Regions from separate parts of the Rossellomorea sp. YZS02 genome, predicted to be linked through region 3. Evidence: riboswitches for the same ligand, from Rfam matches in the RefSeq annotation. Region 3 holds a riboswitch; each other region holds the start of a gene.
The links. A riboswitch is a leader RNA that binds a small molecule or an ion and turns the genes downstream of it on or off. The one in region 3 is predicted to bind S-adenosylmethionine.
Positions count from the first base shown of each region.

Region 1: linked by a shared signal. The riboswitch ahead of metE (5-methyltetrahydropteroyltriglutamate--homocysteine S-methyltransferase) and the one ahead of SLH55_RS12920 (YezD family protein) in region 3 are both predicted to bind S-adenosylmethionine.
Region 2: linked by a shared signal. The riboswitch ahead of SLH55_RS12020 (methionine ABC transporter ATP-binding protein) and the one ahead of SLH55_RS12920 (YezD family protein) in region 3 are both predicted to bind S-adenosylmethionine.
Region 4: linked by a shared signal. The riboswitch ahead of SLH55_RS09240 (methionine biosynthesis PLP-dependent protein) and the one ahead of SLH55_RS12920 (YezD family protein) in region 3 are both predicted to bind S-adenosylmethionine.

Region 1 covers NZ_JAXBLY010000019.1:69,440-77,260, reverse strand. Annotated here, with positions in the region: gene thiC (phosphomethylpyrimidine synthase ThiC) at 1-1,397, shown strand, start outside; SAM riboswitch class I at 1,669-1,776, shown strand; cobalamin riboswitch at 1,851-2,036, shown strand; gene metE (5-methyltetrahydropteroyltriglutamate--homocysteine S-methyltransferase) at 2,194-4,467, shown strand; gene SLH55_RS17685 (biotin transporter BioY) at 4,800-5,360, shown strand; gene SLH55_RS17680 (GNAT family N-acetyltransferase) at 5,403-6,191, opposite strand; gene SLH55_RS17675 (lmo0937 family membrane protein) at 6,359-6,508, shown strand; gene pckA (phosphoenolpyruvate carboxykinase (ATP)) at 6,567-7,821, opposite strand, start outside.
Region 2 covers NZ_JAXBLY010000011.1:20,524-28,635, reverse strand. Annotated here, with positions in the region: gene SLH55_RS12065 (acyl-CoA dehydrogenase family protein) at 1-660, shown strand, start outside; gene SLH55_RS12060 (SDR family oxidoreductase) at 804-1,583, shown strand; gene SLH55_RS12055 (ArsR/SmtB family transcription factor) at 1,616-1,918, shown strand; gene SLH55_RS12050 (arsenate reductase family protein) at 2,029-2,385, shown strand; gene gcvH (glycine cleavage system protein GcvH) at 2,515-2,898, shown strand; gene SLH55_RS12040 (YusG family protein) at 2,992-3,228, shown strand; gene SLH55_RS12035 (toprim domain-containing protein) at 3,403-3,762, shown strand; gene SLH55_RS12030 (thioredoxin family protein) at 3,765-4,076, shown strand; gene SLH55_RS12025 (hypothetical protein) at 4,864-5,217, shown strand; SAM riboswitch class I at 5,322-5,428, shown strand; gene SLH55_RS12020 (methionine ABC transporter ATP-binding protein) at 5,581-6,603, shown strand; gene SLH55_RS12015 (methionine ABC transporter permease) at 6,600-7,268, shown strand; gene SLH55_RS12010 (MetQ/NlpA family ABC transporter substrate-binding protein) at 7,285-8,109, shown strand.
Region 3 covers NZ_JAXBLY010000012.1:48,940-57,051, forward strand. Annotated here, with positions in the region: gene sat (sulfate adenylyltransferase) at 1-491, opposite strand, end outside; gene SLH55_RS12910 (anion permease) at 535-1,557, opposite strand; gene SLH55_RS12915 (phosphoadenylyl-sulfate reductase) at 1,615-2,313, opposite strand; gene SLH55_RS12920 (YezD family protein) at 2,417-2,572, opposite strand; SAM riboswitch class I at 2,658-2,763, opposite strand; gene SLH55_RS12925 (MaoC/PaaZ C-terminal domain-containing protein) at 2,959-3,363, opposite strand; gene SLH55_RS12930 (MaoC family dehydratase N-terminal domain-containing protein) at 3,360-3,809, opposite strand; gene fabG (3-oxoacyl-ACP reductase FabG) at 3,833-4,591, opposite strand; gene SLH55_RS12940 (acyl-CoA dehydrogenase family protein) at 4,613-5,788, opposite strand; gene SLH55_RS12945 (NADPH:quinone oxidoreductase family protein) at 5,814-6,788, opposite strand; gene SLH55_RS12950 (enoyl-CoA hydratase) at 6,800-7,573, opposite strand; gene SLH55_RS12955 (phosphotransferase family protein) at 7,587-8,112, opposite strand, start outside.
Region 4 covers NZ_JAXBLY010000007.1:155,178-163,289, forward strand. Annotated here, with positions in the region: gene metH (methionine synthase) at 1-2,677, opposite strand, end outside; gene SLH55_RS09230 (bifunctional homocysteine S-methyltransferase/methylenetetrahydrofolate reductase) at 2,658-4,508, opposite strand; gene metC (cystathionine beta-lyase) at 4,526-5,710, opposite strand; gene SLH55_RS09240 (methionine biosynthesis PLP-dependent protein) at 5,703-6,827, opposite strand; SAM riboswitch class I at 6,918-7,027, opposite strand; gene SLH55_RS09245 (tryptophan--tRNA ligase) at 7,194-8,112, opposite strand, start outside.

The DNA of each region.
Region 1 (7,821 bases), on a different contig from region 3:
GGGCAAAAAAGGGTGGTAACATCACTCAAATGCACTACGCAAAGAAAGGAATCATTACACCAGAAATGGAGTTCATCTCAATCCGGGAAAATGTGGATCCGGCTTTTGTAAGAGATGAGGTGGCAAGCGGAAGGGCAATCATACCTTCTAATATCAATCATCCTGAATGTGAGCCCATGATCATCGGCCGACACTTCCATGTGAAGATCAATGCGAATATCGGCAATTCTGCTGTATCATCCTCGATTGAAGAAGAAGTGGAGAAAATGACATGGGCAACCAGGTGGGGCGCAGATACCATCATGGACTTATCGACAGGGAAAGACATTCATACTACACGTGAGTGGGTGATTCGGAACTCTCCCGTCCCTGTAGGTACTGTACCGATCTATCAAGCTCTGGAAAAGGTAAACGGGATAGCAGAAGATCTTACGTGGGAGGTGTACCGGGATACGCTGATCGAGCAGGCAGAGCAGGGTGTTGATTACTTTACCATCCATTCCGGGGTATTGTTGAGATATATTCATTTAACCGTTGATCGTACCACAGGTATCGTGTCACGGGGAGGTTCGATCATGGCACAGTGGTGTCTGGCCCATCATAAGGAGAACTTTCTTTATACCCATTTTGAAGAAATTTGTGAAATTGCAGAGGCTTATGATATTTCGATTTCACTAGGGGATGGATTAAGACCGGGGTCGATCGCAGATGCCAATGACGAAGCCCAATTTGCTGAGCTTGAAACACTGGGCGAGTTAACGAAAATCGCTTGGAGGCATGATGTCCAGGTGATGATTGAAGGGCCTGGTCATGTCCCGATGCATATGATTAAAGAAAACGTGGATAAGCAAATGGAAATCTGTCATGAAGCCCCTTTCTATACATTGGGACCATTAACGACAGATATTGCACCAGGATACGATCATATCACTTCTGCCATTGGGGCTGCGATGATCGGCTGGTTCGGGACGGCGATGCTCTGTTATGTAACACCAAAGGAACATCTCGGGCTTCCGAATAAAGACGATGTCCGGGAAGGCGTCATTGCATACAAGATTGCCGCCCATGCAGCTGATTTAGCGAAGGGGCATCCAGGTGCACGCATAAGGGACAACGCCCTTTCCAAAGCACGATTCGAGTTTAGATGGAATGATCAATTCAATCTCTCCCTGGATCCTGAACGGGCAAGGGAGTATCATGATGAAACCCTCCCTGCCGAAGGGGCAAAGACCGCCCACTTCTGTTCCATGTGCGGACCCAAGTTTTGTTCTATGAGAATCTCACATGATATCAGGGGGATGAAGGGCAGTACTGTAGAGTCACAGTTTGAGAGGGACAAAGGGTTGAAAGAAAAGGCGAAGGAGTTTGTTGAAAATGGATCCAACCTCTACCGGTAATCAAGGTTCTCATATACTTTTGTTGCAGAAAGAAATGCTGATTCTGCACCAAAGGATCATGGACCTTGAGAAAGAAGTGAAGGGCATCCAGGCCAGGTGCAAACATGTCTTTTATGAAACTCCCGCCTCACGGAATTGCATCAAGTGCCATTATGCAGAAAGTACGTACTATTAAGGAGATTGAAAAAGGATGAAATTTTCTTTTGACAGTCAATTGTTCCCGTGCTACGATAAGTACTAATTTCCGAATAGTAAAAATATAAGCATAAAACTCTTATGTAGAGAGGTGGAGGGACTGGCCCTGTGAAACCCGGCAACCGTTCAATTTTTATTGAAAAGGTGCTAATTCCTGCAAAGCCTTGGCTTTGGAAAATAAGAGGGGATTCCACTAAATATGAAGCCCTCTCTTTCATTGATGGAGAGGGCTTTTCGTTATCTGGTAAAAGGACAATTGAATAGACAAATGCAATAGGTGCTGAGTTTTACTCAGCTAAGAGGGAAGACCGGTGAAAATCCGGCGCGGTCCCGCCACTGTATAGGGGAGCAACTTATCATTTAACCACTATTTCATCCGAAATGGGAAGGGGTAAGAAGCGACGATCCTGAGTCAGGAGACCTGCCTGTTGTATGCACTTATGCTCTACGGGGATATAGAGAGGGGTGAGGAATGCGTGTTGAGAATACCGATTGGTCTCGACTCTAGTTAAGTATGCGTATGAATCTCTCTTTCTTTTGAAAGAGAGATTTTTTTGTTGGGGCTATAATCACAATTCTGAAAAGATGGGGAGTGTGTTATTTGAGTAAGGTCATGAGTTCGAATTTAGGGTATCCGAGAATAGGGGAAAATCGTGAATGGAAAAAGGTATTGGAGAAATATTGGTCCAATAAGGTGGACGAAGAGACGTTCCAAAAACAAATGGAAGTTATACGTCTCGCGCATGTGAAGAAACAGAGGGATCAGGGAGTGGATTTGATTCCCCTTGGGGACTTCTCGCTTTATGATCATGTACTGGATACTGCCGTGATGTTTGGAGTCGTTCCGGAAAGATTTGACTATCAAGGTGGGAAAGTACCTCTCGATACGTATTTTGATATTGCAAGGGGGACGAAGGATTCCCCAGCATCGGAAATGACGAAATGGTTTAATACCAACTATCATTATATCGTCCCGGAATTTTCCGGCTCGGAACCTAAGCTGGTGGAAAATCGACCGCTGGCTTTTTACCGAGAAGCGAAAGAAAAGCTTGGTATCAAGGGGAAGCCTGTGATCATTGGGCCATTCACATTTGTGAAATTGTCTAAAGGGTATGATGATGGGGATGGAAACGCACTTGTGGAAAAATTGGTCCCTCTATACGCCAGAGTCTTAAAGGAATTACAGGAGGAGGGAGTAGAATGGGTGCAAATGGACGAGCCGATCTTATGTACCTCCATCTCCAGACAGGAGGTGGAACGCTTTAAAGAGGTCTATGGGGTATTAAAGCAATCTGCTCCCCATGTGAAGGTTATTCTTCAAACCTATTTCGATCGATTGGAGCATTATCAAGAGGTGATGGCCATACCTGTGGACGGGATAGGAATGGATTTTATTCATGATCGGGGAGAGAATTTGGATGCCATCAGAAGGAACGGGTTCCCTGCAGATAAGATACTCGCTGCCGGGGTGGTGGACGGCAGGAATATTTGGAGAAGGAATCTTGTTGACGCCCATTCATTTGTATCTTCATTGACTGATCTAGTATCGAAGGACCAATTAATCATTCAACCATCCTCCAGCTTGCTTCACGTACCGGTGACCGTGCGGAGGGAAGATGCTTTGGATCAAACCCTTAGAGAACGCTTGTCTTTTGCTGATGAGAAATTGAAGGAGGTGGTCATTCTTGCGAAAGCGATCGGGAAAGAAACGGGGATCTTACAGAAGGAGTTGGATGGAAGTGTGAAATCCATCGCTGCCCGGCATGAATCAGTCGGTAGCAGCAGAGAAGCATATGAAGAAAACCGATTGACTGTCAGGAGGTTGTCCCCCTATTCCATTCGCCGAAAGGTACAATCCGAGCTCCCCCTTCTTCCCACTACTACAATCGGGAGCTTTCCTCAGACCAGTGAGGTAAGGAGACAGAGATTGAAGTGGCGTAAGGGTGAGATTGGTGACGACGCATATCGGGAATTCATTCGTGGAGAAATAAAACGGTGGATCACCATCCAGGAAGAAGTCGGATTGGATGTGTTGGTACACGGTGAGTTTGAACGGACGGATATGGTCGAATTTTTCGGCGGAAAATTGGAGGGCTTTCAGTTCACAAGATTCGGATGGGTCCAGTCCTATGGATCGCGATGTGTGAAGCCGCCAATCATATATAGAGATGTGAAATTTATACAACCGATGACAGTGGATGAGACGGTATATGCCCAGTCGCTAACCAAAAAGCCGGTTAAAGGGATGTTAACAGGGCCGATCACCATTCTGAACTGGTCATTCGTGAGGGAGGATCTATCACGCAACACAGTAGCTAACCAGATTGCCTGCTCTCTCTGCAAAGAAATTGAATCACTTGAAGAACAGGGAATTCGGATGATCCAGGTTGATGAACCCGCTCTCAGAGAGGGATTACCATTGAAGAAGGAACGGTGGGATGACTATTTACAAGCTGCTGTTCATTCATTTAAGTTAGCCACTTCGTCAGTTCGGGATGAAACGCAAATTCATACCCATATGTGTTATGCCGATTTTGAAGATATCATGGAAGCCATCAGTGAACTTGATGCAGATGTCATCTCAATCGAGACGTCGAGGAGTCATGGTCAACTGATCAACATTTTTGAGGAAAGCATATACGACAAAGGGATAGGCTTGGGTGTGTATGATATTCACAGTCCCCGGATACCTGAGAGTGAGGAAATCATCAAGCATATTAAGCGTTCTTTAAAAGTGTTGAATCCTACACAGTTTTGGATTAATCCTGATTGTGGTTTGAAAACCAGGGGAATTGCTGAAACCATTTCATCCCTAAAAGTGATGGTGGAATCAGCGAAGCATGTCCGTTCAGAACTTCTCGTGAAGAATGAGTAAGAACATGCGTCATAGAATGAACATCATGAAAGGAGCAACAAATGTCCTACGTAGCCATCGGGAGAATTATACAGGTATACAATGAGCGATACCCTCAGCATACTTGCCTATATATGATCAGTGATAAGAGAGAAGATGAGTTGGAGAAGGGGAGAATATCTTTAAAATCTGAGGTGAAGCTTATGGCAAGTGAGAAGGTATGTAATATATATGCTCCCCAGTAATAGAGAACCTTGGGTCTACTCAACAGATGAAAATTTTCTTCCCCAATACACGTGATATGTGTTAACTTATACTTATATAGAGTTTACATACACAAGGGGGATTCACACATGAATGGAGAAAAACTGAGGATGATCATCCACTGTGCGATCTTTGCAGCGATGACGGGGATCTTCGCACAGATTGAAATACCATTGCCACTCGTTCCCATCAGCGGGCAAACACTGGCAGTCGGAATCACGGCTACGATCCTTGGAAGCAGATATGGGGCATTGTCGCTGATTTGTTATGCGGCACTAGGTGCTGTCGGGGTACCCGTGTTCGCAGGGTTCAGCGGGGGTGCGCAAGTGCTTGTCGGTCCGACCGGCGGCTATATTTTTGGCTTTATCGTAGCGGCTTTCTTTACAGGTTATATTCTTGAAAAAACGAAGTTCACCATTCCGATGGCGATGATCGCCAATACGGTTGGGATGATCATTACATTGATCCTGGGGACCATTCAACTGAAATTTGTAGCGGACCTGGGCTGGAATCAGGCGATGGCAGCGGGAGTTTATCCGTTTATCGTAGTCGGTCTGATCAAAGCGTTCCTGGCAAGCTGGATAGGTATTACGGTAAGAAAGCGTTTGGTTCAGGCAAAATTGATCCAGAGTCGGAAAGTGGCCGCATAAGTAAAAGTGGACTCCTATTTTTAGGAATCCACTTTTTTTTATTTAGAATTTATACATTGACCAGTAACCAATATCCTTAAATCCAATCCGTTTATATATCTTTCCTGCTTCAGGATTATCATAGAAAAGGCAAAGCTCTTTTCCTTCGTTTAGAACGTCACGGCAAAGCTTCGTCATGCACTCTGTGGCATATCCCTTTTTCTTATACTGGGGGTGGGTGCATACAGCGACGATCATGGCGGACATGCTATTTTCCGCCGTAGTGGACGCGGAAGAAACAAACTGTCCATCCTGTTCCACGAAGTAGCTGCGGGCAACCCCTTTTTCCATCCCGTGCTTTCTTTTCTCCACTGTAAAACTTCCTCCGCTGAACTCAGGGATAGCGTTCAACAGCTCTACAAGCTTCGGTAAATCATCGAAATTGGCCTCTTTCACATGGGGCAGATCGTGGTCATCCATGGCCGAGGTACTGTCGCATTTGGCATAATACATATGTCTCTTCGAATCGATCTTCCTTGATAAGTAGGGTTCAACTTCAGTGACAATTCGTTTCAAACCTGAAACGATGCTGTAGTCTTCCGTCCCGTTGATAATAGCGGCGAACCCTTCCGCATCGAATTCCCCCATGGAAAACGGAATGAAGTTTTCCCGGTACTTAAGGAGGATCCCCCTTAAGTTTCCTTCATCATCGAAATCGCCCCAGATTCTCTGGAAATCCTGCTCATATCCGAAGGCTTCAATGTCCCCGATGATGAATAAATTCTCAGCAGGTTGTTGTTGAATAAGCTGCTGGCAACTATCGTGATCTTTTTCTGTAAGCTGTCTGATCATCTTGATTCCCCCTGTAAAATTTAATCATAATCATACCAAAATTAGTAATATTTAGTAAAGTTTTATTTTTAGGTGAAATCAGAAAAAGAATGGGGAATTGGTAATGGTTTTAAAATCCGAGTATTAGGGAAACTTATGAGCAAGAACAGTTTTAAGGAGGAGCACAAATGCTTTGGACCATCATCGGAATTTTATTAGTTCTTTGGTTACTAGGATTGATCTTTAAAATCGGTGGAGCCGTCATCCATGTTCTACTGATCATCGCCGTTGTTGTATTCTTATTCAACAGAATCACCGGCCGGAAAAAAGGGCTATAACGATAACAAAGGTCCGTCCCTCAAATGTGAGGGACGGACCTTTGTATGTCAGGATGATTTATTTAACGGACGGGCCGCCTTTTTGTTCGATGTCAGAAGGGACGTTTGAGAATTTCTTGAAGTTCTCGTTGAACTTGTGAGCAAGTTCTTTTGCCTTCGCTTCATAAGCGGATTCATTGGACCAGGTCTTCTTAGGCTGAAGGACTTCGTCTGGAACACCAGGAACGTGGACCGGGATGTTCAGACCGAAGATTTCATCTGTCGCCGTTTCAACATTCGTCAGTTCGCCTTCAAGAGCGGCTTGAATCATGGCACGGGTGTAAGAAAGCTTCATGCGGTTTCCGACACCGTATTCTCCACCGGTCCAACCAGTGTTCACTAAGAATACCTGTGCATTGTGCTCATCGATCTTCTTACCAAGCATTTCTGCATAACGAGTGGCAGGAAGCGGAAGGAATGGAGATCCAAAGCAAGTTGAGAATGTAGCTTGCGGTGACGTGATTCCGCGCTCAGTACCTGCAAGCTTTGATGTATATCCGCTTAAGAAATGGTACATTGCCTGTTCTTTTGTCAGCTTGCTGATCGGAGGTAATACGCCGAATGCATCAGCTGTCAGGAATACAATCGTATTTGGGTGTCCTGCTATACTTGGCTCCACGATGTTTTCCATCGCTTGAAGGGGGTAGGCAGCACGCGTGTTTTCTGTTAAAGTGTTATCATCATAATCCGGGAGGCGGGACATGTCATCAAGAACGACATTTTCAAGTACTGAACCGAAACGGATTGCATCAAAAATCTGTGGCTCCTTCTCACGCGTTAACCCGATACATTTCGCATAGCAGCCGCCTTCGATATTGAATACACCGTTCGGGGACCATCCGTGCTCATCATCACCGATCAAACGGCGGTTAGGATCTGCGGATAAAGTCGTTTTACCAGTACCGGATAATCCGAAGAACAATGCGACATCGCCTTCGCGTCCAACGTTTGAAGAACAGTGCATGGACAGGATATCGGATTCAGGAAGTACATAGTTCATCACGGAGAAGATCGACTTCTTCATTTCACCGGCATATTCCGTTCCGCCGATCAATACGATTCTTTTTTCAAATGAAACGATGATAAACGTTTCAGAGTGAGTGCCATCCACTTCCGGATCAGCTTTGAAGTTCGGCGCTGAAATGACGGTGAACTCTGATTGATGATCTTTTAACTCATCTGTTTCCGGGCGGATGAATAATTGGTGGGCAAAAAGATTATGCCACGCAAATTCATTGATTACCTGGATCGGCAGTCTATGTTTCGGGTCGGCG
Region 2 (8,112 bases), on a different contig from region 3:
GGCGTTCAACTTCACGGTGGATACGGTTTCATGCAGGAATATGAAATCGAAAGAATGTACCGCGACTCCCGTATCAACCGTATCTTTGAAGGAACGAATGAAATCAACCGTCTTCTTGTTCCTGGCACATACCTTCGTAAAGCGATGAAGGGTGAATTACCACTACTTCAAAAAGCACAGGCGCTTCAAGAAGAGTTAATGATGCTTATGCCTGAAGAAGTGGGCAATGAGCCACTGGCACAGGAAAAATACCTTGTGAAAAATGCGAAGAAGATCGGCTTGATGCTGTCTGGATTAGCAGCACAGAAATACGGTAAAGCCCTTGAAAAAGAGCAAGAAATCCTAGTGAACATCGCGGATATCGTTTCTGAGGCTTATGCAATGGAATCCGTTGTTCTTAGAACGGAAAAAGCGATTGAAAAAGGTGGCGTAGAGAAAGCGAAGCAAAAACTTCTTTACACACAAATCTTCTGCCAGGAAGCATTCAACAAAATCGAACAGCATGCGAAAGAAACACTTGTTGCAACCGAAACTGGTGACACACTTCGCATGATGCTGTCAGCACTTCGTAAGTTCACCCGCCACACACCGATCAACGTGATCGCAGTGAAGCGTGAAGCATCAGAAAAACTGATCGACTCAGAAAAATATGCACTGTAAGTAAGTCAGGGACGGACCTCCGAATCGGAGGTCCGTCCCTATTTTTGTTCTATAACTTGACATACCGAACCCAGTAAATTATTATATGTTTAAACACTTGAACGTTTAAGTGTTTAAACATTAAAACAAGGTGGTTACCATAAATGAATAAAACGGTATTGATAACAGGAGCTTCAAGCGGGATCGGGTTAAACTTCAGCCATAAATTTGCAGGATCTGGCCATGATGTGATTCTTGTAGCCCGTAGTGAGGGAAAGCTTCAAACTCTTTCAAATGAAATCGAGAACAAGTACGGAGTAAAGACGTATGTATTTACTTCAGACCTTTCAAAGCCTGATGCTTCAAAGAAATTGTTTGAAGAAATAAAAGCCCAAGGAATACAAGTGGATATTTTAATCAATAATGCAGGGTTCGGTCTATTTGGAGAGTTTGAGCAAACGGATTTGTCAAAGGAACTGGACATGATCCAAGTGAATATCACAGCCCTTACAGAGTTGAGTAAGTATTTTGGTAAAGAGATGGTGAAGAGTAAGAAGGGACAAATATTAAATGTCGCATCAACCGCTGCGTTCCAGCCCGGACCGTTGATGGCAGTGTATTACGCGACAAAAGCCTATGTACTGTCTTTCTCGGAAGCTCTCGCGAATGAGTGGGCACCACATGGAGTGAATGTGACGGCCCTATGCCCGGGAGCCACTAAAACGGGATTCAGTGACGCTGCGGAACTTCAGTCCTCCAAACTGTTCCAATCAGGCGTGATGAGTGTCGAAGATGTAGTGGAGGAAGGGTATAAACAGATGATGACAAGCACTAAAACGGTCATTGTCCCAGGGATGAAAAACCGGATTCTCACACAATCAATTCGGTTCATGCCGCGTAAAATGGTCACCAGTATTGTTCGTAAGGTACAAGAACGGGTATAATTAATAGTGAATGAGTTTGAAGGGAGAACACTATGGGTCAAAAAGCAATCGATACATTTCGTGCTTGTATACCATTATTTCAAGCGCTGAGCGATCCTTATCGTCAAGATATCATTTTACTTCTTGCCGAACAAGAACCTCTTACGGTCAATCAGATAACTGATAATCTGACACTATCCCGGCCTGCTGTTTCGCACCATTTAAAAATCCTGAGGGATCAGCAATTAGTATCCATGGAACAAAAAGGAACCCAGCGTTTCTATTCTCTTGAATTGGATAATGCAACCGACCTCCTTAAAGAGTTGGTAGAAACGGTAGAAAATCAATGCAGCTAATGTTTCTGAAAAGAAGGATACTTACGGATATTGTCGAATGTAAGAAATAGATGACTGTTGCCGGACGGGGATTTCCCCGTCTCCGGATTTTATTGAAAGGTGGTGGAATGATGTCATTGACTTTTTATTCTTATCCGAAGTGCGGTACATGCCGCAAAGCTAAAAAGTGGCTGGAAGACCAGGGCACAGCTTTGAATGAAGTACATATTGTAGAGAATCCGCCCTCAAAAGAAGAACTTAAGAGCATGTATGAAAAGAGCGGATATCCTCTTAAGAAGTTTTTCAATACAAGTGGAAAAAAATATCGTGAACTTGGTTTAAAAGATAAAGTGAATTCAGCATCGGATGATGAATTATTGGAAATCCTTTCCTCTGACGGAATGCTGATCAAACGTCCGATTACAACGGATGGAAACCAGGTTACAGTAGGTTTTAAAGAAGAAACATTTGAAGATACCTGGAAGTAATTCGGGGCCCTGGATTCCCTAAATCATGGGCTATGAAAAAGTTTCATTATTCATACTTGGTTTTCTTGCTTTTTCAATGAAAAGTGTGTCAATATTAGGTTGTATAACTAGCATTTGGAGGGATAGAGAATGAGTACACCGAAAGAACTTCGTTATTCAGAAGAACACGAGTGGGTCAAAGTTGAAGGGGAAAATGTACGCGTAGGAATTACATCATTTGCACAATCTGAACTGGGCGATATCGTATTCGTCGAGTTACCTGAGGTTGGCGATGAAATCAAAGCGAATGAGCCATTCGGCAGTGTTGAATCGGTTAAGACCGTTTCTGAGCTGTATGCCCCTGTTTCAGGTAAGGTGGTAGAAGTGAATGAAGAGCTGTCCGACAGCCCTGAATTCGTGAACGAATCACCTTATGAAAAGGCATGGATGGTCGTTGTTGAGCCTTCAGATGCTGGAGAAGTAGACAAGCTTATGACAGCTGAACAGTATGACGAAATGATTAATGAAGGATAATATCTGCCAGGACACCTTGAGGATTTCTCAAGGTGTTTTGTTTTTCTTTTTGGGCATCATATGACTACGCGTAAATAGAAAGGATGAAGACGTATGGTCCTTGAACCAAAGAAATTAGATGTGACAGGCAGAGTCACTGGTAAACTAAAAAATGGTGAAGTTGAGTTATACCTTGATAATCAACCGATCGGCAAAATGAGTCTGCCTCTTGATGGGGTGACTCTGGAACCGAACTTTGAAGCAAAGGAAAATAAAATTTATCAAAGCTATACTTCCACTGATGGACATGACGCCAGATATACGGATTGTGATGAAGGTGGATGGTGTTAGATTTTCTCGGTGCCAGATTCATTATTGAATCTGGCACCATTTCTATACGTAATGAAACAAACCACTTGCACTATTTTTTGTAAACATGAGAAAATATGAGTAGAAAGTGGACATCATCTCTTGTTATCTGAATATACTATCCTAATCTTATTTCTGAAAGATAAGGTGATGATCATGATGGAACTTGACGAAAAGGTAATTATCGTTGAAGGAACAACCGATAAGAGAAAAGTAAAAGACATTATTAAAGAACCAATTGAAATCATTTGCACAAATGGAACGATCAGTATTACAAAGATGGACGAACTGATTGACGAACTGTTTGAAAGGGATGTGTACATCCTGGTGGATGCCGATGATGCAGGTGAGAAGTTACGTAAACAGTTTATGCGTGAATTTCCTGAGGCCGGACACCTTTACATCGACCGGATGTACAAAGAAGTAGCCGCAGCTCCTGAATATCACCTTGCCTCTGTTCTGATCGGAGCAAACATTGATGTGCATAAACAATATCTTGGAAAAAGGATGATCTAGTTTTGATCGAGGTAAGCAGTACAGAAGAATTACAGCAATCGATTGATGGTCATACGTTAGCAGCCGTATACCTTTATACACCAATGTGTGGTACATGCCAGGTTGCAGGTAAAATGATGGACGTTGTGGAGAAACTTCCCCAGTCGTTCCATTTTGTGAAAGCAAACTTGAACTACTTGCCCGAATATGCAGAAGAGCACTCCATTGAAAGTGTACCCTGCCTGCTCCTCTTAAAAGATAGCGTGGAACAAGAAAGGATTTATGCCTTTCAATCCGTTCCATTCATCTATGAGACCATCACCAAGAATGCTTAGAGAGATAAAAGACCTTTTTAAAGAGGGTCTTTTTGTTTGGCTGTTTTCGCAAAGATTGTTGCTATTCTCATACAAACCAAGATATACGATGCTCTGTCATTTAAGTTATGGTGCAGGAGGGTGAAGGGAACTGCTTCGCTTTCCACGGACGTTCGGCCGAGCCTCCTCAGCAAAAACCGCTTCCGGGGTCTCGGCACGCCTGTTTTCCGTAGGAGTCTACGCAGTTCCCTTCACCCTCTGGAGTAGTATGTGTTGACAGAGCAAAATGGTGTGTGACCATCAGTTTTAAAAGAGTATGGGACTATGAAATAAAATCAGTCACTGCAACGAATGAAAAAGCAGTGGCATACCCGATCTCCACATTTCCTTTGTGATAGTCAAATTTCGCGTCAGTTGATTGGAGCGGAAGGTGCTCGACTCCTGCGGGAAACGCTGGACAGGTGAGACCCCGCAGGCGAAGCCGAGGAGGCTCACCGCCAGCCCCGCGGAAAGCGAGCACCTGTAGCGGAAATCAACCGCCACTCGCTACATCCAAAAACAACAATGTTTACGAAAACAGCCTTTTGTTTTTATACTTTGGACATTTTAGCATTTTTCGTTCTACATTCGCAGACATATTTCTCGGGAAATGGTTCGAATCCCCTCATTTTTTGACCTTCCATCATCCAAATTCTTACTGTTCGACAAATTTGATACATCCGTTCAAAACATGTCGAGAATGTTTAAAAGGGAATGATCACCTGAAGTGGAATTGTAAGTATATAGAAGTTTCACTGGGAGGGTATTCATGCGACTATATTTAGAGGAATTAGTAGATCAGTGTCATTCAAGATACCATTTACGACTCTTGTTTCCAGACAGCCCATTTATCCTTCATTTTCAATGCAGGGATTGGATCTATGGAATTTCCATTTCGAACAGCCGTTGTGCAGTATTAGAAGATATAATGCCTGAAGCACATTTTGTGATCGAGGGAGAAGAGGGGGATATCATTTCTCTGTTGACAGGTGAAGAGCGATTGTCCCAACTGGTTGAAAAAGGAATCCTTGAAGTCAGGGGAGGATACCGCCCGCTGCTATTTGTGGAGTCGGTGCTTTGGTTGACAAGGTCCAGGGTGAAGGAACCGGTTAAAGTGTCATAAAAGTAAAAAAAGAATTGACACTTTTCTATATCCGATGATAGAATCTCTCTTGTAGCAAATTTTCAGAGTCTTTAGCTAATAAAATTAAATAACTTGATACTTTACTCTTATTTAGAGAGGTGGAGGGACGTGCCCTATGAAGCCCGGCAACCGTCAATGAAAATTGAAATGGTGCCAATTCACTCAAAGCGATTGCTTTGAAAGATGAGAGAAAGGATAGTCCTATATATGATTATGCCTTTCTGCTTATCGCAGGAGGGCATTTTTTTATTGAATATCCTGAAAGAGCTTGAGAGGTTGCAGGGATATATTTACAATCCTGATTAAAACGACCGTTTTACTTAGAAAGAAGGTGGAGACAACATGATCAGCATTTCAGATGTAAAGAAAATCTATCAATCCAAAAATGGTCCGATTGCTGCAGTTGATGGAGTAAATATTGACATTGCCGAAGGAGAAATTTTTGGAGTGATCGGCTATAGTGGTGCAGGTAAAAGTACGCTGATTCGAATGCTCAATGGACTCGAGGTTCCGAATCAGGGTATTGTCGATGTGAATGGACAAATCGTTTCCAAGGTGAAGGGGAAAAAGTTGCGAGAGGCAAGACAGTCCATTGGAATGATTTTTCAACACTTTAACCTCCTCTGGTCCCGGACTGTCCTGCAAAATATTATGTTCCCCTTGGAAATTGCAGGGGTACCCAAGAAGGAAAGGATACAAAGAGCCAATGAATTATTGGTGCTGGTCGGATTGGAAGGCAGAGGGGATGCCTATCCTTCTCAACTGAGCGGAGGGCAGAAACAAAGAGTCGGGATAGCGAGGTCTCTGGCGAATAATCCAAACGTCCTTCTATGCGATGAAGCCACCTCAGCATTAGACCCGCAAACCACCGATTCCATCCTTGATTTGCTGGTGGACATCAATCAACGGTTAGGACTCACAATCGTCTTGATCACCCATGAAATGCATGTGATCAAAAAAATCTGTCACCGTGTGGCTGTCATGGAAAAAGGGAAGGTTGTAGAAATTGGTGATGTCCTGGAAGTGTTCCGGAATCCACAAGAGCAGGTGACAAAGCGATTTGTAAAGGAAGTATCCCAAGGAGAGGAAACGGGAGAAACAATTCAGCACCTATTGGAACAGTATCCGAATGGAAAAGTCATTAAATTTACATTCGTGGGCGATTCGACTGAGCAACCGCTCATCACCAGCCTGATCAGGAAATTCGATCTTGAAGTCAATATCCTGCAAGGGCAAATTTCACAAACACAAAAAGGAGCTTACGGTACGCTATCCGTCCATCTGGACGGGGAAGAACAGACGGTCAACAAAGCCGTTCAGTTTGCCGAAGAGCAGTTGGTTAAGGTGGAGGTGTTACGAGGATGATGGAGAACTTATTTCCGAATGTGGATTGGGAAAAGATGTGGGAAGCCACCCTTGAAACCCTTTATATGACCGGGATGTCGGTGTTAATTACATTTGTATTGGGGATGATCCTTGGAATTTTGTTATTTCTTACATCCAAGGAAAATTTGTGGGAGAACAAGCTTACTTATACCATAACGAGTGCAGTGGTCAACGTGTTCCGCTCCATCCCGTTCATTATCCTGATTGTACTATTGATTCCCTTCACCAAATTATTATTGGATACGATACGTGGAGCGAACGCAGCTCTTCCTGCTTTGATCATAGGAGCGGCTCCTTTCTATGCCAGGATGGTTGAGATTGCTCTGAGAGAAGTGAACAAAGGCGTCATTGAAGCAGCGAAAGCAATGGGAGCTAAAACGAGTACGATTATATGGAAAGTATTGATCCCTGAATCACTTCCGGCTTTAATATCAGGAATCACAGTAACAGCCATCGCCCTCGTTGGATATACAGCGATGGCAGGGGTCATCGGGGCAGGAGGCTTGGGGAATCTCGCCTATCTGGATGGATTCCAGCGCAGCAGGGAAGATGTAACACTGGCAGCAACGATCATGATTTTACTTGTCGTTTTCGCCATTCAACTAATAGGTGATTTCTTTACAAATAAATTAGATAAAAGATAAAAAGGAGAGAATGATAATGAAAAAATGGGCAGCAGGTATTATTGCAGCAACGAGTATCTTTGGTTTAGCAGCATGCGGGAATGATTCAAGTTCCGGAGGCAGTGACGAGAAGGAGTTAGTGGTTGGGGCATCGAATGTACCTCATGCAGAAATTCTTGAACAAGTGAAGCCGATCTTAGAGGAGGAAGGGATCGATCTTCAAATCGAGACGTATCAGGACTATATCCTACCGAACAAAGACCTGGATAATGGGGACCTGGATGCGAACTATTTCCAAACCACACCGTATATGGACTTACAAATGAAAGAAAATGACTATGATTTCGTCAACGCCGGCGGAATTCATATCGAGCCGATCGGTGTATACTCTAAAAAGTATAAATCACTTGAGGACCTTCCAGAAGGCGCAACGATTCTCATGAGTAACTCCGTTTCCGACCATGGACGCATCCTTACTTTATTGGAGAAAAAGGGTCTGATTACATTAAAAGACGGTGTCGAGAATACACAGGCTCAACTGGAAGACATCAAAGAAAACCCTAGAAACCTGAAATTCGATTATGAATACGAAGCAGCCCTGCTTCCACAAATGTATGAAAATGAAGAAGGGGATGCGGTCGTCATCAATTCGAACTATGCCATCGATGCTGGCTTGAAGCCACTCGAAGATTCAATTGCCATCGAAGACAGTAACTCACCGTATGTAAATGTGATTGCAGTGAACAAAGGTGATGAAAACAAAGAAGAGGTAAAAGCTTTGGTTGAGGCATTGCGCTCAAAAGAAATCCAAGACTTCATCAATGAAGAATGGGACGGAGCGGTGGTACCGGTAACTGAATAACAA
Region 3 (8,112 bases):
AATGCATACTCCTTGAAAGGCTTCGATAGTCTTTTCACTAATGTAATTTTGCCTCCGACATACACATCACCCCGCTGGAATAGTTTCTTTACTCCGGGATGATTTCCATCGGTCGTTCCATAGACAAGGAGGGCTTCTTTATATTTGTCAGGTTCGAAGATATCCTCTACGTCGATAATCCCGTATGTTTCTCCTTTATATACAAGCCTGCTCCTTTTCCCAATCTGTACAAGATCAGCCTGCTCCTTATCGATGGGCAAAGTGATGGGAATGCTCCATACACATCCGCTTTCTAGCCTCGATGATTCCACCACGGGCTGATAATCCTTTTTGGTCAAGAATCCTTCAATGGGACTGTAAGCACCGATTGCAATCAGTTCCAGATCACTCAATGCGATTTCGTCCAGTGATAATTCTTGTTGAATGTCCTTGTAGGATTCTTCAGGTAAATAAGATTGGACCAGTACTCCTCCGTGCGCCTGTAAACTCATGCAAAATATCCTCCTTAACATATTTGTATAATCGGAATTAAGATCAAATTCCCCCTCCATCTTCGTGGACAGACCGTCTTTCCTCGTTAATGACCCTCATTAGGGACAACGCACCTATCGTGGCAATAATGACGCTTATCGGTACGACAATTGAGTACAGATCACTATCGATTAACAGTTTGACCAAAAAGTATGAAATACTGAGTGAGATTAAGGGAGAGACTACCCAGATTTTGACGATTTTTTTGACGATTTTCTTTTGCAACATGTGCTTGCCGTTTTTTGCTACTCCTAAGCCTATGATGGAAGAGGACGTAACTTGTGTCAGAGGGATCGGCAACCCATACAGAGAACTCAAGATGACGAGGAAGGCTCCTGTTGAAGAAATGAGAATTCCTTCTGCTTTAGAGTATTGCGTAATTTTCTTGCCGTTTGTTTCGACTACTTTCTTTCCCAACAAAACAGCCCCTAGACCAACAAATGCACCACCAATCAAGATTCCACGTGAAGGTGTTATCAACCCGGCACCGACCAATGGACCAACGGCATTGGCAACATTGTTCATCCCTGCTGAGAAAGCTTCAAAGAATCCGGCGATGATCAACAGATAAGCAAGCCACTGTTTATCAAAATGATACCCCCGCTTTTCAAGCTGGACTAAACCCCATCCTGCAAGCCAGGTCACTAAGAAGGCGATAACAGGAACGATAACCCAGAAAGACATAATCGTAATAAGTGATTTTACATACAGAACCTGATAGGCTACCCCGACTCCTACAACTGCTCCCACCGTTACTTCACTTGTAGACAGAGGAATGCCGATCACATTCGCCAGAAACAATGAAATCGTTGCAGATAATAAAATAATGAGAACGATCTTGATCGACAATAAATTCTGCGGGATGATTCCTGAACTAATCGTCTTTACAACCTCTCCACCACCCAGAACTGCTCCGCTTAGGACACCTGCTGCACAAATCCATAATGCTGTCCTGATGTTCTTTACCGCTCCTGCACCGTATGCGACTCCCATTGATGCAGCCGCTCCACTGGCACCAATGTTCATAGCAAAGAACAAACTAATGATAAGGGCTGTGATTTCAAGCAAAGATTTTCACCCATTTCAATGAAGGCCGCATTCTGTCTTTCCTTTTCCTTTCCATCTTCCGGAGCGGAGATCATTGATATCATAGGCCGGTGTTGTGCAATGAGTGCACCCGATACTCGGATACCCTTGATCGTGAAGGGAGTTATAAGTCAGATTATGTTTATGGACGTATCGCCAAATCTCCTTCCAGGTCCAATGAATTAAAGGGCAAATTTTAACCGATTGGAATTTTTCATCCTTATTGATGAATTCAACGTGTCGTCTTGTGGGAGATTGTTCCCTTCTCAACCCCGATATCCAGGCATTGCCTTTGGACAGAGCATCCTTTAACGGATCAAGCTTTCGAATTTGACAACATTTATTCGGATTTTTCTCCCATAATTTATCCCCATATACTTTTGCCTGTTCTTCCATTGTCAACTCAGGTTTTTGCATTTTAATGAGTAGTTCCGGATATGCCTCTTTCACTTTTTCTATCGTTTCATACGTTTCCTTAAAATGTACGCCCGTATCGAGGAATACAATGGTTGCCTTCGGCTGTACCTTGGAGATAAGATCAATGAGCACAATGCCTTCAATTCCGAAACTACATGCATACACCACTTTTTCACCATAGTGGCTGAACGTCCATTCCAGGACATTTAACGCTCCTTTGTAGACCGGATCCACTTCGAAATCCAAGGTTGGCTGTTTCCAAGTCTGATAGGTTAACATGATACACCCCTTTTCCTGATGCTTATCCAAATAAAAAGAGGCGATAACAAGATAAAAGGGTATCCCTTATCTTTGTTATGCGCCTCTAGTTTGTCTAGTCAGCTTATTTAATTCGAACTTTTTCATTTCTCTCTAATTGAATGACTTTTCCGTCTTGAACAACAATGGTGATCGACCCATAATTCATGGTCGCAAGCATGGATTGGATCTTCTCTGCTACTTCTTCAAAATTTGCTTGTTGACTTTTTTCTTTCGCCACATGATTCCCCCAATTTTCATCTTATCCAGTTCACTCACAAATAAAAAAACAACCTTCCATTTTGGAAAGTTGTTCAGGTAAGGATACCTTATCTTCCAAAATGGATAAACATTTTGCTGGAATTAGCACCTTACAATACGTAGGTTGCTGGGCTTCACAGGGCCAGATCCCTCCACCACTCTGGATAAGAGTTATTAATTTTAATATTCTAAATAATATCACATTCCACAAAGAAGTCAACCCGAGTTTTTTGATCGGATTTATATCTTTTGGCTCATTTTATGGAAACGCTCATTCTCTTTATGTCTATTCGATCTGTTTGGGATTTAAAACACTATTTTTAGATAGTGCTGTTTTCATTATTCTGTGACTTTCTTTCTCTCAAACTAAGAAATCAACTCAAAGACAACTTTACCTTCAATCACTGTTTTTTCTGCTTGATTGGTTGCAGTGACATTAAAATGGAGAAGGTTATCCTGTCTATCCAGCATTTCTGCCCGCAATGTAATCACATCATCCAACATGACCATCCCTTTAAAGCGTACCGAGTAATCCTTGATAAATCCTTCTTCATGAAAAGGACTGAAGAGTTTTGACACATTCCCCATCGTCCACATGCCATGAGCGATGATTCCTGGCAGGCCAAGCTTCAAGGCTTCGTCATCGATCGTATGAATGGGATTATAGTCCCCGGAAGCCCCTGCATATTTAATTAAATCGATTCTCGATACTGGATCCAATTCAACCGGAGGAAGTTTAGCTCCTACATGGAGTGATAGTGGTGTTGTCATTTACTCAACCTCTTTCTGACTGTTTCTGTAATAATGACAATCGCTTGAGAGGTGAAAATCCTTTCCCCGTGCATATCTTCACCCACGTCTTCCATGACAAGAAAGCCCAATTTCCCACCTGTCCCATTTCGTTCATAATAGTCTTTAATTTCAGTATGACACCGTATGCCTTCTCCTACCCTCAATGGCCTTTCATATCGAAAGGATTGTTCGCCATGTATCAATCCCACATTGGGTAAATGAAAACCTTCAACGGAGCCATATTCCAATACTCTCGGAAAAGTTGGGGGAGCGATGTTCCCTTTATATCTCGACCGTTTCCCGGCATGCTCATCAACATAAATGGGATGGGGATCTCCTATCGCTTCCGCAAACTTCTTCACCGCACCTTTTTCCACAATATTTAGGACTGGAGCCGAACGTTTCCCAATATATGCTTGAAACATAATTTCCACCTCTTTCTCCCTTTTTAATTTTTTGGTCCACCTGCTACATAAAGGATCTGACCATTGACAAAAGATGACTTTTCGTCTGCAAAAAAGGCCACTGCGTTGGCAATATCTTCAGGAATCCCGCTTCTTCCAACGGGGATTCCTTGCAGGCTCGCTTCTACCAATTGCTCAAATGTAATCCCTATTCGTTTCGCCGTCTCTTTCGTCATCTCGGTTTCGATGAAACCGGGTGCTACCGCATTGGTCGTAATTCCAAACGGTCCGAGCTCAATGGCGAGGGTTTTCGTAAGCCCTTGAAGACCCGCTTTTGCTGTGGCATAGTTTGCCTGTCCCCTGTTCCCGAGAGCAGAGGTCGAAGAGATATTGATGATGCGCCCATACCTTTGCTTCACCATGTATGTCTGCGCTGCCTTCGCTACATTAAATGACCCCTTCAAATGCACATCCATGACGGTTTGCCAATCATTCTCGGTCATTTTAAATAGCAGATTATCCCTGATGACACCTGCATTATTGACAACAATGTCAAGGGAGCCAAAGGATTCATACACTTCCTTCATCGCATTTTCCACTTCCTGTGATTCCACGACATTGGCCATTTTTGTATACAATTCATACTGCTTAAATTCTTCTCCCGCATCATTCAACGCCTCTTCATTCACGTCGATAATGGCCACCTTCGCTCCTTCTTCAGCCAGTAGTCCCGCAATCGATTTACCGATCCCTCTGCTTCCACCCGTCACCAGTGCCACTTTTCCTCTGAATCGTTCGCCCATTCCTTTTGCCTCCTTGTAAAATTATATAAATTGCCCCAGTTTCACATGCCCTTTTAATAAATTTCTTGAGATGATCAGTTTTTGGATTTCATCAGTTCCATCATAAATGCGCCATAACCTTGCCTCACGATACCAGCGCTCGATGGGAAGCTCTCTTGTATAGCCCATCCCCCCGTGAATTTGCAAGACACGGTCGACCACTCGATTTCCCATATTTGATCCATAAAGCTTTGCCATCGATGCCACATGGCGATTGTCCTCACCCTGATCGAGCGTGTAGGCTGCATTTAACACAAGCCAGCGGGCCGCTTCAATTTCTACCGCAGAATCCGCAATCTGCCATTGAATTGCCTGCCGGTCCGCGATAGGTTTACCAAATGTTTCTCTTTCTTTCGAATAGTCGATGGCCATTTGAAGAAGGCGTTCTGCTGCTCCAACCGCCTGGGCACCTACAATCCAGCGGGCAAAGCCGATCCATTCCAAGCCCAGATCATAACCTCTATCGATTTCACCAAGGATGTTCTCCTCAGGAACCCTTACATCTTCAAAAATAAGGCTCGCCGGTCCCCATTCACCCATCGTATGGATATATTCGGACTTCCAGCCCATACTTCTATCGGCAATGAAGCAGGTGACCCCGTCTCTCCCCGTAAGCTGGTGTTTTTCTTTATCCGTGACGGCCATGACCATGACAAAATCTGCTTCGTTTCCACCCGTAATGAACGTTTTCTCCCCATTTAATATCCATTCGTTTCCTTCTTTCACTGCTGTGGTACGGATATTACGGGTATCAGATCCCGCTCCGGGTTCCGTCATGGCAAAACACGATTTCTTTTCTCCATTAATGGTTGGGATCAAGTAGTTTTTCTTCTGTTCTTCGTTGGCGTAATAAAGTATGTTATCGGCATAACCGCCGAAGGAGAATGGAACAAAGGTCTTGGAGATTTCCATATAGACGATGGCCATCATCATGTGACCGAGATCCGCCCCTCCGTATTCCTCGGGAGTGTTGATGCCCCAGAAGCCGGCATCTTTAGCCTTCATTTGCAGCTCATACTTTTTTTCCGGCGAGAGGCTGGGCTTTCCTTCCCTTTCATTTCGGAGCACTTCATTTTCTAAAGGAATCAATTCCTTCTCTACAAATCGACGGATGGTCTTCTGGATCATTCTTTGTTCGTCTGATAAGCGTAAGTTCATCATTCTTCCCCCTATTATTTTAAAATCATGGCTGCAGGATCACTTTTCCGACTGTTTGTCTTCCTTGCATGAGGGAATGAACCTTAGCCGCTTCTTCCAATGGAAATACGTGTCCGACTGTGACCTTCAAATCACCGCTTGCCACATAATGAAAGATCTCGTGCAACGTTTTCTGGGTCAATTCGGAATCCCTCATCAAAGGAGGAAGAAAAAATCCGGTCACCGACTGATTCCGGGCCATTAGTGAGGATGGATAAAATCTGCTTTGCTCGCCGCTGGCGACACCGTAAATGATGAGTCTTCCGAAATCGGCAAGACATTTTAATGTTTTGTAGAAGACGTCACCACCTGCCATCTCCAATGCAAGATCCACACCATTTCCACTTGTCGCCTCCAACACATTTTTCTCCCATTCATCTTCTGTGTAGTTGACTAGTACATCTGCACCCATTTCTTCCGCAAGGTGGAGTTTTTCTTCTGTGCTGGCAGTGGCGATTACCTTACCTGCACCGAATCGCTTTGCGAGTTGAACGGCAAGGAGCCCGACACCACCTGCTGCGGCATGTACGAGAACAGTCTCACCCTGCTCGAGTCTACCAAGTGTTTTCAAAATATGGTACGCACTCAATCCCTGTACTGGTATTGCGGCCGCTTCTTTAAAATCCAAGCCATATGGAAGTGGGATAATGGATCGTTCATCTGTCATGGCATATTCAGCATATCCTCCTGATTCCATCATCGCTACGACACGATCTCCTTTTTTTACCCTTGTCACGTCTTCCCCGACTTCGGTTACGATGCCGGATACTTCTGCACCAGGAATGTAAGGAAGGGGGGTCTTTACCACATATTGACCTTCTCTCCGGGCCGTATCTGCATAATTGACAGCAGAGGCATGCACTTTGATCAATACCTTTCTCCCCCCAGGTGAAGGCATGGCAATATCCACATTCTCCAATACATCGGGACCACCGAACTCCTTAAATTGAATCGCTTTCATCTATACTCCTCCTAATTCCCTGAAAAAGATGGGGTCCTTTTTTCTTTAAACGCTGAAACTCCTTCTGCATGATCTTCCGTTGAAATCATCAACGTTTGAGTGATTCTTTCCTGTTCAAGCATTTCATCCAGGGTAGTGGTGAATGAACGATCAATCATTTTTTTCATCATTCCATAGGCTTTGCTTGGACCCATAGCTAATGTAGAAGTCAACTCATCGGTTTTTTCTTCCAGTCTATCAGCCGGTACCATTCTGTTAATCACACCTAATTCATACATCCTCCGGGCAGAAACAGGTTCACCCGTGAAGAAGAACTCCTTTGCAAGATGAGGACCGATCAACCGTGGGAGAAAATAAGAACCCCCTCCATCAGAAATGAGCCCTACTTTAGAAAAACTCAGTGCAAATTGACTACTCTCAGATGCAATGATTAAATCACAGGCCAATGCTAAATTAAATCCGGCTCCTGCGGCAAAACCATGGACAGCTGCAATGACGGGCTTTTCTATTTCCTTGATGGCTTTTATACATGAATTTAGTATTCCGATATGTTCATAGACTTGGGCTGATGTCGTACTTCCCATCGTTTTCACGTCGCCACCGGCAGAGAATGACCTTCCGGCACCGCGGATCACGATCGCCCTGACCTCCTGATTCCGTCCAGCCTCATCTATCGCTTCAATCAATCCAGTAAGCATATTCTCATCAAATGAATTTAAGCTGTCTGGTCGATTTAAGGTTATATTCAACACTCGATCATTCTTTTCGACTAAAAGTGATTGCATCATATTCATCCCCTTATATTTGTTCCCTGAAATTAAATGCTGCCTGATTTCCCAGGGTAATTAAAGACTCGGCAAACCGATCGAACCCGGAAAAGCGGTCATCACTTGTCTGTCCCATCTTAAAACGGTAATAAATTTGCTGCACAATAACCGCGAGCTTAAAGTAGGCAAAAGACAAATAGAAATGAATATGGTTTACGTCCCTGCCGCTTTTTTCAGCATATTTTTCGATAAATTGTCTTCTGCTGTAAAAGCCGTCCATGATTGTCACTGGAGGCTTCCCAAGGCCGTATTTCAACAAGGCGGGATCATCTTGCTGTATCCAATACCCCATGGCGACTCCCAAATCTGCAAGGGGGTCACCGACGGTTGCCATCTCCCAATCAAATAATCCCACCATGGATGTCAGGTCATCAGAGAACATACTATTGTTTAATTTATAGTCATAATGAATGATCGTCGACTCAGCATTTTCTGGAACGTTTTCGATTAACCATTGTGTCAGATGGCCCACTTCACGAATCTCACTAGTCTTTGCA
Region 4 (8,112 bases), on a different contig from region 3:
GGGGAATCAAGTCAGAAGGAACATGGACTTTTACATCTTTTGAAACAGTGGAACGTATTTTCACCGCAACAGAAGATGTATTTCGATTCGGAGATTCTTCAGTCGATACGACCTTTCTTAATTTTTCGCGACTCTCCTCTTCCAACCGCAGCCTCGTTTCTTCATGTTGAATCCCATTCATGATGCTAAGTCCATCCATTGCATCCTTCGCATAAAGAACCAGGCCATCGTATTCCCTGCCAATTTTATTTGTAGTGAATTTTCGGGTGAGGGCCGCACCTCCTACTACCAGAGGAACTGATATATCAGACTGTTTTAAGTCTTGGGCAGTAATGACCATCTGCTGTGCAGACTTCACAAGGAGTCCGGACAAACCTACGATATCGGGCTTTTCTTCCCGTATGACCCCGATCAGTTCCTGTGGTGTCACTTTAATGCCTAAATCAATTACTTCATATCCATTGTTACTGAGGATAATATCAACAAGATTCTTACCAATATCATGAACATCTCCCTTAACCGTAGCCAAGATCACCTTTCCCTTTGAAGAAGAATTTTCCGTTTGTTCCATATGCGTTTCCAGATGAGCTACGGATGCTTTCATTACCTCGGCACTTTGTAATACTTCCGCTACGATCAACTGGTTATCATTAAACAACCTTCCGACTTCACTCATTCCAGCCATAAGGGGCCCATTGATGATTTCAAGGGGTGCGTCATACTTTTCCAAGGCGATATTTAGATCGTCAATCAGTCCTTCCTTCGTCCCTTCCACCACATAATGTGCCAGCCTTTCTTCCAATGTCATCGTGTTGACTGGTACCTTTACTTCTTTCTTTTTACCCCTATAAAACGCAGTAAATTCTGCCAGTGTTTCATCGGTCGTCTCAAAAAGGAGTTTCTCGGCCATTCGAACCTCTTCTTCAGGAATGGAGGCAAAACGCTCTAATTTTTCCGTATTGACGATGGCATAATCAAGTCCCGCTTTCGTACAGTGGTAAAGATATACCGCATTTAGGACTTCCCTTCCGACAGGGGGCAGTCCAAATGATACGTTACTAACCCCTAAGATATGAGGGCACTCAGGAAAGAATTCTTTTATCTGTCTTATCCCTTCAACTGTAGCATTGGCTGAACCGATATATTGCTGATCTCCTGTTCCCACTGGGAATACAAGGGGGTCAAAGATGATGTCTTCTGAAGCTATTCCATATTTCTCAGTTAACAGTTTATGTGAGCGGATGGCAATGTCTACCTTTCGCTCTACAGACACTCCCATTCCCTTTTCATCAATTGTGCCTACCACAACCGCTGCTCCGTATTCCTTCATCAATTTTGTTATCTTCTCGAACCGTTCTTCCCCATCTTCCAGATTAATCGAGTTAATAATTACTTTTCCTTGAGAATACTTCAATGCGGTCTCAAGCACTTTCTCATCCGTCGAATCAATAACAAGTGGAACTTTTACTTTTTTCACCACTTCCTGGATAAATACATTCATATCTTCTACCTCTTCACGATCGGGATCCGCAAGGCAGATATCGATTACCTGAGCTCCATTTTTCACTTGCGCTCTCGCAATCTCTGAAGCTTCTTCTATCTTATTCTCTGCGATCAATCGTTTGAATTTTCGCGAACCGATGACATTCGTCCGTTCACCGACCAGAATCGGTCTTCTATCTGGATCTTCATAAACAAACGGTTCAATTCCTGACACTGCATGAGGATGAGATTCTTTAGGTTTACGAGGAGGGAATCCCTTCACCACTTCTGAAAGGGCACGGATGTGCTCCGGTGTGGTTCCACAGCACCCTCCAACAAGATTCAGCCAGCCTTTCTCAGCAAAACCCTTCATCTTTACACTGAGTGAATCAGCAGTCTCATTGTAATTTCCCTCTTCATCAGGTAATCCTGCATTCGGATAACAGCTGACATAAGTAGTTGCCAGACTTGATAAGGAACGAATATGATCCCTCATAAATTCAGGTCCGGTTGCACAGTTCAGACCAACGACCAAAGGGTTTAAATGTTCAAGAGATAAATAAAATGCTTCGATTGTCTGCCCCGCGAGTGTAGTGCCCATCGGCTCAATGGTTCCGGATAACAATATGGGAATCTCTTTCCCTTTGGAGTCAAAGGCAGTTCGAATGCCGAGGTTTGCCGCTTTTACATTTAAAGCATCCTGACTCGTTTCGAGAAGTAGTACATCAACGCCTCCATCGAGAAGACCTTCTGCTTGAACACGATAGTTTTCTACTAACGCATCAAAGCTTATTCCTCCTGTTACGGATAAGGTTTTGGTAGTGGGACCTAGAGATCCTGCAACAAACCTGGGCCACTCGGAGGTTGAGACATCTTCTACAGCTCTTTTGGCGATTTCAGCTGCTTTTTTATTAATTTCATATGCTTTTGAGCCTATCTCATATTCGTCCAGTACAATGGGGGTAGCACCAAAGGTGTTTGTTTCAATCACATCAGCTCCGGCTTTCAAATATTCCAGATGAATCTGATAAATGACCTCCGGCGCTGTCAATACCAGATTTTCATTACAGCCCTCAAGCTCTTCTCCACCAAAATCCTCCGGGGATAAATTCGCTTGTTGAAGCATCGTTCCCATTGCTCCATCGAGTACAAGTATTTTTTTCCTAAGCTGTTCTTCAAACAAAGTGATGGCCATAGGGAACCTCTCTTTCTGTGTTGGTTTTCTCTTGTATATGATGAATCAGTTCAATGCTCATATCGTACCTGACAAAAGGCGTGATAAGATAAATCCCATTAAAAAGTTCTATTGCTGTATCAAGTAAGTCTTTTGCTATCTCCATTCCAACTGTTCTTGCAGCGACAGGATCACTTCCTGCTTCCTTCATTCTTTGTCTTGTTTCTTCTGGAACGTTTATCCCAGGTACTTCATGATGGAGAAACTCTGCATTTCTTGAGCTGATCAGCGGCATGATCCCTATAAAAATGGGAACATCTAAATGCTTTGTAGCCACATGTACTTGAAACAGCTGCTCTTTCCCAAAGATCGGTTGAGAAATAAAATAGTCAGCACCTGCTTTCTTTTTCTTTTCAAGTCTTTTTACAGAAGCGTCTAAATGACGGAAATTCGGATTAAAAGCTGCACCTACTGAAAATTGAGTTCGTTCCCGGAGTGATTTACCGGAAAAGGATATACCCTCATTGTTCTGTTTAATCAATTCAATGAGTTCGAGGGAAGATAAATCATAAACGGATGCTGCCCCTGGAAAATCTCCAATCTTGGCAGGGTCACCCGTTATCGCTAATATATTGTGTATCTCTAACGTGTGTAAGCCCATTAAATGGGACTGAAGTCCAATCAGGTTTCGATCCCGGCAAGTGATGTGGACCAAAGGTGTAAGGTCAAACTTGGATTTGACCAGGCTTCCAATGGCATCATTACTTATTCGAGGCGACGCTAACGGATTGTCAGCAAGCGTTAGTGCATCAATTCCAGCTTCCTTTAATGCCTCAGCACCTTGGAAGAATAGCTTCGTGTCAAGGTGTTTAGGTGGATCTAGTTCAACAATGATCGTTTTATTTTCTCTTACCTGCTCATGCAGCAAGTTTGCCTTGATAGAAGGTGACGATAACTGAACAACTTTTTTCTTTTTAACCTTTTTTTCTTTCACGGGCTCCCGGCTTTTTAACCTTGCAGCTACAGAACGAATGTGATCAGGTGTGGTTCCGCAGCAGCCACCAATGATTCTTGCACCTTGCAGTCTCAATTCGTTGCTTATATCACCAAAGTAATCAGGTTCAGCAGAGTAATAGAATCGACCTTCTTCATAGTTCGGCAGACTGGCATTCGGATAGACGGATAGAAACGCCCTTTTTGGTAGTGGTACCCCCTCCAGGGAATTCACCATATGAAATGGCCCCATGCGGCAATTGATGCCGACAACATCGGCTCCCAGTAATTCTAATTGTAGAAGGGCGTCTTTTATTTCCATTCCATTTTGAAGAACTCCGGTTTCATGAAGGGAAACTTGAGCAATAACAGGAATGTCTGCTTCACGTTTAGTAATGTTTAATACAGTGGTTAATTCTTCAAAATCATAAAAGGTTTCAAGCAGTATGCCATCTACACCCTCTAATAATAAACAGTATAGCTGTTCACGAAAGCTTCTTTTGATTTCTTCGAGGGACACATTTTGTTTAATGCCCCTGATTCCCCCGATCGTGCCCAGAATATAGGTGTTCTCTCCCGCAGCTTTTCTTGCCAGACGCACTGCAGCTGTATTAATTTCTTTAACCGATTCCTCCAATCCGTATCTGGAAAGCTTTTGATAATTGGCTCCATACGTATTGGTCTGTATGATATCTGCTCCTGCATCAATATACTCTTTATGGACTTTCAACACTTCATTTGGGTGAGAAAGATTCAGCTCTTCAAAGCATCTGTCCACTCCATATGAATACAACAACGTTCCAATCGCACCATCTGCAAGTAAGATTCTCTCTTTCAGTGCTTCCAGCAACGGCTTCATGACATCCCCTCCTTTTACTATAAATTTATTACGTTGTCTCGATTGATTTCTTGTATACTATCCAAACCCTTTTTAAGATCGGAAATTAATTCATCCACGTTTTCAAGTCCTACTGACAATCGTAATAAACCATCAGTAATCCCTCTCCGCTCTCGTTCCTCTTTGGGCATGGAAGCATGTGACATTCTTGATGGATAGGATAAAATGGACTCTACTGCTCCCAGACTGACGGCAAATACGGGAATATTTATATTTTGTATGAGTTGCTTTACTTCATCTTCCCCTTTTAATCGGAAGGAAAGAACCGCCCCAGGACCCTCAGCTTGTCGAACTTGTATTTCACGACCGGGATGATAGCTCAAGCCAGGGTAGTACACTTCTTCTACTTCCTTTCTGTTTTCCAGGAAGGTAGCAATCTTATATGCGGATTCTGAAGATTCCTTCAATCTTACATGCAGAGTTTTGAGTCCCCTCAAGAGAAGCCAGCAATCTTGTACCCCGAGTACCGCTCCGAACGAATTCTGAAGGAAAGCAAGCTTCGAGGCAATCTCTTCATCACCCGTTACCGCAAGCCCCGCTAAGACATCACTATGCCCGGCAAGAAACTTCGTGGCACTGTGGAGGACAACATCTACACCCAGACTGATCGGTCTTTGAAGCAGTGGAGTCATGAATGTATTATCAAGAAACGTTAAACATCCATTTGCCTTGGCAAGCTTCACGACTCCCTCAATATCCGTGATGTTCAGGAGTGGATTCGATGGTGTCTCCATATAGATCACTTTTGTATTGTGTTTTATTGAACAAGCCACTTCATGCAGGTCCTTCATGTTCACAAAGGAGTATTCAATATCAAACTTAGTGAGGACTTCCGTGATCATCCTGTAGGTCCCACCGTACACTTCTTCTGATACGAGAACATGATCCCCGCTCGACAATAATAAAAAGCTTGTGGAGATTGCCGCCATTCCCGATGAAAAGGCAAAGCCCCTTATCCCTCCTTCGAGCTCAGCTATCGTTTCCTCGACGGTTTCCCTCGTTGGATTTCCCGATCGGCTGTAGTCATAGGTTCCGTACTGATCGAAATCCTGTTGATGAAAAGTTGTTGCATGATGGATTGGCGTAGAGACCGCTCCTGTTTCTTTATCAAATCCGTGAGAATGAATGAGTGACGTCTGAAGTGAAAATGGTTTTTTACTCATACGTAAGCACCTCTTTTTCCAATTGTTGAAAAACATTCTCCAGATCTTCAATCAGGTCATCAATATATTCAATTCCTACAGAGAACCGTAGAAGTCTGTTGCAGATACCTAACCTGTTTCGCTCTTCTTCAGGAATGTCTGCATGTGTTTGAGTGGCGGGATAAGTGATAAAGCTTTCAACCCCCCCTAAACTTTCGGCAAACGTAATAATGTTTAGTTTTTGAAGAAAGGGAGCAACCCATTCTTCCTTTGCTATACGAAAGGAAAGCATGCCTCCTTTACCCGGATACAAAACGTCTGTTACATATTCATGCGAATCAAGAAACTGTGTGACTTCTTTAGCATTTTTTTCGTGTTGAGCCATTCTGAGACTAAGTGTTTTCATTCCTCTTAATAAGAGCCAACAATCGAATGGTGATAGAACTGCACCGATAGAATTTTGAACGGTGTAGATTTTTTCCCCCAGTTCCTCTGTCTTTACAATCACAACACCTGCCAAAACGTCATTATGCCCCCCTAAGTATTTTGTCGCACTGTGGATTACAATGTCTGCTCCTTCACTAAGTGGCTTCTGCAGGATCGGTGTATAGAAGGTATTATCAACAATTAATATCAAACCGTTACGTTTAGCAAGTCGGGAAACCTCAGAAATACTTGCTTCATTCATTAATGGATTGGTCGGTGTTTCGAGAAAAATGGCCTTGGTTCTGTTAGTGATTTGTTCTTCAATGGAGACAGGATCACTTGTATCGACGAAATGAAATTTGATACTGTATTGTCTTTCATACTGTATGAATAAACGATAGCTTCCGCCGTATAAGTCTTTTGAAACAATCAATTCATCCCCACTATTAAATAAGCTAAGAATGGCCTGAATCGCTGCCATACCCGAACTAAAGGCAAATGCCTTATGCCCCTCCTCCAAGCGCGCAAGGGTATCCTCTAAAGTAGCACGTGTTGGATTTCCAGTTCTTGTGTAATCATAACCTGTCGATTGTCCAATCCCTTTATGTTCATAGGCAGTCGACAAATGAATGGGCAGGCTCACAGCACCCGTTGCAGGATCTTTCCGATTTCCTGCCTGGACAAGCATTGTATCAATATGATTTTTCAACATTCTTCTCTCCTTTTCTATCTTGAATACGAAAAGGGAAAAAACAAAAAACCTTCTTACTGAAAATAAGAAGGTTTTGTACATTCGTTCTCCCTCTTATCGTCCAAGTTGACATCAACTTGCTGGAATTAGCACCATACCTAAACTCACGGCTGGTTGCTGAGGTGTCTTCGGGCCAGTCCCTCTACCTCTCTTGATAAGAAACTATATGATTTTGTGAAAAATAACTTTCCCATAACTTATAACAAAGAAGCACGAAAGTCAATGATAATTATGAATTATCCGAAAATAATACAAATGTACCTATTCATCCGAAGGCGTTTTCTTCAGACTGAATAACCAAACAACAAATGCGTTTAGGCGTGAATCTCAATGAAAGATCCCTATCTTTGTTTTTATCTCTGTCATAAAGGGAATCGCCTTTTTTCTTGCCTTGACAGCACCTTCTTGTAGAATGGCATCCAATTTTTCAGGGCTGGCCATTAGTGCCTCATACTGTGCTCGCGGTTCTTCAATAAATGAATTCATGACTTCAAAAAGTTCTTTCTTCGCTTGCCCCCAGCCTATTCCTCTTTGATACCTTTTTCTCATTTCTTCTACTTGTTCGGGTGTTGCAAATTCTCTGTATAAAGAAAATATGATGGACGATTCTGGATTTTTAGGTTCTTCAGGAGGAGAAGAATCTGTTTTAATTTTGTTGATTAATTTTTGAAGCTTTTTTGGCTCTTCGAATAAGGGAATCGTATTGTTATAACTTTTACTCATTTTTCTTCCATCCAGTCCTGGCAGTACAGCCGTTTCTTCCTCTATAATGTAATCGGGAAGTACAAAGGTTTCTCCATATTGCTTGTTAAAATTTTCTGCAAGGTCCCTTGCGATTTCAACATGCTGAATTTGATCCTTTCCTACAGGGACGATCTCCGTTTGGAATAACAGGATATCTGCCGCCATTAGTATGGGATAAGTGAATACACCCATATTGACCCCGGCATCCGCTTCCCTGCCCATCTTATGATTTTCTTCAGCAATTGATTTATATGCATGTGCTCGATTCAATAATCCTTTAGGTGCAAAGCATGCTAGAATCCAGCTTAATTCAAAAATCTCAGGTATATCAGACTGACGATAAAAGATTGCCCGGTCTGGATCGAGTCCTAATGCTAACCAAGCTGCCGCAACTCCATAAGTCAGTTCTTTCATTTCAGCCTGATTATGAATTTTCGTAAGACCATGGTAATCCGCTACAAAATAGGCTGTGTTGTAAAAATCATTTTCTGCTAATTTCAAA